Regions from separate parts of the Pristimantibacillus sp. Z349TD_6 genome, predicted to be linked through region 1. Evidence: predicted binding sites of a transcription regulator. Region 1 holds the regulator's gene; the other holds the start of a gene.
The links. Region 1 encodes LexA, which represses DNA repair genes until DNA is damaged. Its sites were predicted from a motif close to CGAACATATGTTCG; they were not measured.
Positions count from the first base shown of each region.

Region 1 (3,495 bases):
ATAATGCCGTTACAACCTTTCTACGCCTTACCTGATCCCATGATAATCTTGTAATATCACTAATTCTCAATTTGAATTCCCCCCGCAAGCATACTTTCTCGTGCGGCTTCCTGATCCGTTACGAGATAACCATCTCGCAGCGTGATAATTTTTTCCGTTTGTGCTGCTACCTCACGTTCATGGGTTACGATAATAAAGGTAGTATCCATCGTTTTATTCAACTGCTTCAAAATCATAATAATTTCTTCCTCTGTTTTGGTATCCAAATTACCGGTAGGCTCGTCCGCAAAAATAACCGATGGCTCTGTTATCAATGATCTTGCAATACTGACACGCTGTTGTTGTCCTCCCGAGAGCTGCGATGGGAATAATTCTGCTTTATCAGGAATTCCCACTTGCTCTAATAACGAAAGTGCTTTTTTCTTCCGTATTGAAGGATGCATTGATTGAAATACAAGCGGAAGCTCCACATTTTCCCTAACCGTCAAGTTGGCTATCAACTCATACGCTTGAAAAATAAATCCAATATGTTTCCGTCTAAACTCTGCCAAGCGGTTTTCATTCATCGTTACAATATTATGGTCCGCGATAAAGATTTGGCCTTCTGTAGGCTTCATTAAGCCAGCCATTAAGTTCAGTAAAGTAGATTTACCGGAACCGGAGCTCCCTAACAACGCAATCATTTCTCCCTTATGTACGTGAAAGCTTATTTTCTGCAGTACAGCGGTTGTTTCATGCCCATTCATAAATGAGTGGGATAACTCTTCAACTCGTAACAAAATAGCATCTCCTTTCAGTCCCCTTTAATAGACGGCTAAACCAAGGGTTAACCCTGCAGTAAACATAAAAAAACTTTCTAAAGAAGTAGATTGGCCTGCATCTACTTTAAATAGAAAGTAATTTTTTGTATGAACTATTGAATTGTAATGGAAAATCAAGCTAAATGCTAGGAATAATTAACTTCTGTCCTGGCTTTATAACTGTTGATTGCAGATCATTCCGATCTTTAATTAAATATACGATATATCTGATATCATGGCTGCCATCTGAAACTTGTTTTGCAATATTCCAGAGTGTATCGCCTGATTGCACCCTAATAATTTGTTCTTCCGCGGAAGCGGCTTCGGGAGTATTACTCGAAGCGTATGTCCCCATAAGTAGGAAGCTTGTGAACAATAAGAAAAACACAGCAGTGCAAACGACGAGCTTAACAGTATGACGCTTTATGAAATGCCTTATCAAGCGGTTGACCTTTTTTGCTTTGTTCGTATCTTGTTTATGAATGGTTCTATAAAAACTTGGACTGGTTATCATTTATCAACACCCCAAACGTTTGTTCTGTTTTTAGATTACACGAACAAACGTTTGGTGTCAACGAAAAAATACGAACCTTTGTACTTAAGAACTTATGTTTGTACGAACTCGAGTTCTATGTTATAATTTTTTGCAAACCTACTAATGGAGTGATTGCAGTGTCGAAGATTTCTAACCGACAACATTCAATTCTTGAATTTATTAAGAATGAAGTTCGGGAGAAAGGCTATCCACCCTCCGTTCGAGAAATCGGCGAAGCTGTTGGATTGTTGTCCAGTTCAACCGTTCACGGTCATTTGGACCGTCTAGAGAAAAAAGGTTTAATACGCCGAGATCCTACTAAACCGCGTGCTATTGAAATTTTGGATCAAGAAGGCTCTGATGGCATTATCCCGCTTTCCGTAGCTAGAGTACCTATTGTTGGTAAAGTAACCGCTGGTGTGCCGATTACTGCTACAGAAAATATTGAAGAATATTTCCCGCTTCCTTCCCATTTTGTTGGTGACAGCAGTGTTTTTATATTGAATGTCATGGGCGAGAGTATGATTGAAGCAGGTATTCATGACGGGGATTATGTTATCGTTCGTCAACAGCAAACAGCAAACAATGGTGAGATCGTAGTTGCAATGACTGAGGACGATGAAGCAACAGTCAAAACATTTTACAAAGAGAAAAATCATATTCGTTTGCAGCCGGAAAATTCCACAATGCAGCCTATATTACTTCAAAATGTAACGATTCTAGGTAAAGTCATTGGACTTTTCCGTGATATTCATTAATACCAACTTATATGTACATAAAGAAAAGGCTGAATCAACGTATTTGCATCGTTGATTCAGCCTTTTCTTTGACTATTACATTAACTTTTTTGATTAAAGATTTAGTAACGTCTGCCATTCTCAAACCTTTCAACAAAATTCTGATTAGTGAGTTCTCCAATGGCATGGGTCCAAAATTGTTGTGCGGGAACATTTCGTTCAAGCTGATACAGCTCCCACTCTCCGCTATGCTTTTGTATAACTACCATTGCTGCTTGTTCACCAACACCAGATCTTCTATATTTTCGCATAATAAAAAAATGTGCAAGTCAATTATAGTGTCTGTCATTTTCATTTACTTTTTTGGTTATTGCAATGCCGGCGATCTCATCGTTCACAGTTACGAAATCATGAATTCATCAGCTAATGACAAACACCCAATCACTATGAATTTAACAAGCATAACATACTGTGTATTCAACTCGTAAGGAGGTGCATTGAAAAATGTCCGGTTACGTGGGTGGAGCTTTCTCAAGCTTAGGAATCATCTTAGTATTATTCATTCTACTGGTGATCATTGCTTGCAGTTGCGGCGGCTTTGGCTTCGGATATTAATTCATATTTGAGCCATTCTTAATATTAGCAAAAGAAGATCCATTTGATGGATCTTCTTTTTGCTTTTCAGACTCCTTCCAACCATTAGTTTTTTATTTAAATGGAGAGATGTTAAATTACACGTTTTCTTAACAGTATGGCTGATGTTCTTAAATTAGAAATTCGTATTAGCTTCTTGCGGTCAAGTTTCGGATAATCATAAAGTAAACCTTCATACACGATTTGCATTTGCTCATGTTTAAGAAAATCATGAGGTGTCACTTGCGCGGATGGTCGTTCCCACAAGTTTATACCGCTGCTCCGCATGGCTTCAGCAACAAACTGGGAGCAGAAATACGAATCTGTTGGCTCAATATTAAGCTCAAGCAGTACACCTAACAATCCGATTAAATTGTATCGGTAATTTTCTTTATTTTTTTCAAACTCACGAATGTATTGAAGCAATGCGGCATGTTGTTTTTCTGATAAAGTAATCTTTAGAAGAACACAGCGCGTATTAGGGAAATATCGAAACGTTCCAGTATAGACATTTTCTTTGACAAATCCAGCGATTAACGGGTTGTTTGCACGTTTACGCCCAAAGCTGTATATATTCTTCAGATTAACATCCAGTGCAAGCGAAGCGTGATTATAGGGTGCACCAGTAAATAATTTGATCATCCGAGTAAACCATGTTCCTGTGTCCGTAAGCAACACATAAATACTGCTATTGGTTTCTTCATCTATTCTAGTTTCTGTCATGCTGCTCACCTCATTTATCGTTGATTATCCAGGTTAAAGTAGGGTCGTTTTTGAGTCTATAATAAAT
Region 1 is NZ_CM149662.1:4,201,863-4,205,357, forward strand. It holds gene AC0VYE_RS18290 (ABC transporter permease) at 1-70, opposite strand, end outside; gene AC0VYE_RS18295 (ABC transporter ATP-binding protein) at 60-779, opposite strand; gene yneA (cell division suppressor protein YneA) at 940-1,314, opposite strand; gene lexA (transcriptional repressor LexA) at 1,473-2,093, shown strand; gene AC0VYE_RS18310 (hypothetical protein) at 2,195-2,341, opposite strand; gene AC0VYE_RS18315 (sporulation protein YjcZ) at 2,577-2,687, shown strand; gene AC0VYE_RS18320 (hypothetical protein) at 2,799-3,428, opposite strand.

Region 2 (3,495 bases), 810 kb from region 1:
TTATGTATTTTACGTGTTTGTATGATGGGAAAAGGGGTTGAATGGATGGGTGCGTCATTCTCATTTCAGACGTTTCCGCGAATAGAGACGGATCGTTTTATTTTGCGAAAAACAGAGCAGCGAGATGTGCATGAATTGTTTGAGCTCTATTCCAATGATGATGTTGTCAAATATACACCGCTGCTGCCTTTCTCGGCAGAAGACGAGGCATGGCAGGAAATGAATTGGCATTTGGAGATTTATGCTCTACAAATAGGCATCAGATGGATAATTGAAGAGAAGAGCTCGGGTAAAGTAATCGGCACATGTGGGTTTTTACATTATTTGAAGGAGCATGCGCGTACGGATTTAGGTTATGATCTATCTCCAAGCTACTGGCGGAAAGGGATTATGAGTGAGGTAGCGGCGCCCATTATCGCTTTTGGCTTCAACAGCATGAAGCTCCATTGCATCGAGGCAAAGGTAGATCCGTCAAACACTGCATCGATTAACCTGCTCTGTAAGCTCGGTTTCAAACAGGATAGTCAGCCGAGGGAATTTGAGTTTGAGGATGGGAATTTTATTGAGCTGCTTGTATTTACGATGCTGCGCAAGGAGTTTGAATTATTGCACGCGCGTTAGCGTCTTTCGCAAAGGACGTTTTCATCGTATAATAGGAAGAAGCGAGCCGCAGGAAGCTAAATGTATGCTTGCTCGGCGGCGTTGCTTTATAATACTTTTTTTGGGAGGCATTACTAATGTCTATTAGCAAGGCGAGAAAGGCAAGACAGAAGCTGGCGCAGCAAGGGCGCATGACACCGGATGCACTGCGGGGCAGCTGGCTGGGCGTCAATCCAACAATCAAACGTACACCTACTCTGCAGGAGAAGCAGACGAAGCTGAATAAGAAACACCGAAGGAATCACGCGAATTACAGCGATGGTTCCTTTTGTATTTATAGGGGCTGTTTGGTTTGGGATAAGCAGGTTAGCTGACTTTGAATTTCGTAATTTTACTATGGTAATATGAAGACGTACATAATGAAATACTTTAAAGTAATGACAACAATACCCTTGTAAGCACGCAGTCGTTCTTACAAGGGTATTCATTTTTTTGGGTAAAGTGAAGATGCAGTTGTTAGCGCGAGCGAGCCGCATTTCTAAGCATGATGTATTACATTGGATTTGGTAAAAATTGATTTATGCCTATGTCATGCATCTGATGCGAATCAATGACTCGCAAACAATCACGCCAAGCAGGATTAAAAGTTAACTTTTGGGTAATAGTAAATTAACTTGCATCAAATCCTCGCTCCTCGCTATAATAAGAACAAACGTTCTTATTTGGAGGGGTGGCAATGGCCGCTAAAGAGGAAGAAGCCCGCGGAAAAGTCAGAATGGCAGCTAATCCACCGATACAGACCGAGGAAGAGCTTGTGCTGGTGAAGCAATACGTTTTGCTTGGCATTGTTATGCGTATTTTGGATCATGATATACGTGTGATAGGCACATCAGCCATTAAACTGCCGCGGTTTTATGAATCGATGATGCGCGGCATGCAGGATCGGGTGCTGCTCGACCTCGCTGGAATTAGAAGGAAATTCCGCGAAACAGGAATAAAGGTGTATGAGGAGAAGCGCGAAGCGGATGGTTTGCATGCCGAATATGTGTGCAGAGGGTACCATCATCGTTTTTTTATGCTGTGGGGCTTTGTAAAAGCGGAGTCTGAACGGGTGTTAAAACAGTATTTGTCCAGCTAATTTTGTAATTGTTCATGGTTTTGTCAAAATAACGAAAAAACTTTTCAGCTTTCCGTAGTTTAAGGTTGAGAACTTCGGACGATCTTATGTAATATAAGAGGTAGACATTATGATCGCAAAGGGGAGCACATAGCAATGCATAAGTGGATTATGTTTACTGTATTCGCAGCGGCGTCTTTGCTGGGCTTATATTTGCTCACGTTCGCACTGCCAGCTAAGCCGGTTGATGAGTCTGCCTCGTTGCCAGAGGGCATGACTTTATTGAAGGTTGTAGCGTCCAACGATTTTGTATTTGATCAAAAAGAGTACAAAGTTAAAGTTGGAGACAAAGTTAGACTAAAACTTTCCAACAAAAGCGGTATCCACGGGATGCATATTGACGAGCTTAAAGTAGCTTTGGATAACGATCACCCGGAAACAGATTTGGAATTTAAAGAGCCAGGTACTTACAGAATCTATTGTTCCATTCCATGCGGTCAAGGACATACAACGATGGAATCGACTTTAGTGGTTGAAGCAGCCTAGTGCGTAATTGATTCATGTGCTGTAGAAATGAGAAAGGAGCCGAAAGGCTCCTTTTTGCCTAAAATAAAGCTATCGTGCTGAACGAGGATGATGTTCTTTGTCACGACTGCGTACGATAAGCACGTCGGCGAGAAAGCCAAGCAGCGCCCATGTAGCAACAGTAAGTACATACATGAGCAAGACGTTAACCTCGTGCACGTCAACAAATAAATCAACGACCCATGCGGGAATGCTAAACATGAAGAAAACAAGATTGTGCGGGTCGTAACCCGTGGAGTTGAACAAGCAGATAGCTAGTCCAATAATTGTTGCAACAATTGTAACCGGATAGCGCATAACGTACACCGAGCCCCTTCGTGTTAAAGATTGCCGTAATGCGACTGCATAGGTTATTATGTGACAAATAGACAAAAGTTATGCGTCAATATTAGAGGAGGAACTAAATAATGCTTACTCATATCGTATTTTTTAAATTAAAAGATGGCAGCGCAGAGAGCGTAGCGCGTACCGCACAAGTGCTTAGGGATATGGAAGGGCAAATCGAAGTATTAAAGTCGATTGAGGTTGGCGTGGACGTTGTGCATTCGGAGCGTTCTTACGATATCGCTCTTATTACGAAGTTCGAATCTCTGGAAGCGCTAGAAGTGTATCAAGTGCATCCTGTACATAAAAAAGTTATTGAACACATGATGCAAGTTCGTGAAGCTTCCGTCAGCGTTGATTTTGAAAGCTGAGAGGCAGGTTGAGCAGTTATGAGCGACATGAGGGATGTATACGAAATATTTACTTATTTGCTTGTTATCATTTTTAGCAGCATTATTATGGTGGCGTGGCTGAAACGCAAAGGGAAAAAAAAGAAGCAAGGCTGAAAGCGGGCGACTGATTGATGTATTATGTGAATCGTGAACAAATAGCGGTAAGGTTGAATTCGATTACTGAAATTGCTTCGGCGCTGGACTCGCTTGCCGCTAATTGGCAGGGAACGGTGCTGGAGGGGCTGGCGCAGGAAAGAGCGCTGCATCTGGCTATTGAAACCGTAACAGATGTTGGCAGCTTCTTGATCGACGGGTTTATTTTGCGGGATGCGAGCAGCTATGAGGACATCATCGATATTACTGGCGAGGCAGGCGCGTTTCCGCTTGAAATGCAGGCGACGCTGACGGAGCTGGTGAAGCTTCGCAAGCCGTTAGTGCAGGACTATTATGTTTGGCCGAGAACTGAGCTTCATCCGC
Region 2 is NZ_CM149662.1:5,008,621-5,012,115, reverse strand. It holds gene AC0VYE_RS22090 (GNAT family N-acetyltransferase) at 46-621, shown strand; gene AC0VYE_RS22085 (hypothetical protein) at 738-974, shown strand; gene AC0VYE_RS22080 (YhjD family protein) at 1,337-1,738, shown strand; gene AC0VYE_RS22075 (cupredoxin domain-containing protein) at 1,874-2,263, shown strand; gene AC0VYE_RS22070 (hypothetical protein) at 2,333-2,599, opposite strand; gene AC0VYE_RS22065 (Dabb family protein) at 2,710-2,997, shown strand; gene AC0VYE_RS22060 (DUF86 domain-containing protein) at 3,150-3,495, shown strand, end outside.
Region 2: a site for LexA is predicted at 1,306-1,319, ahead of AC0VYE_RS22080 (YhjD family protein). Genes of this name have one in related genera too.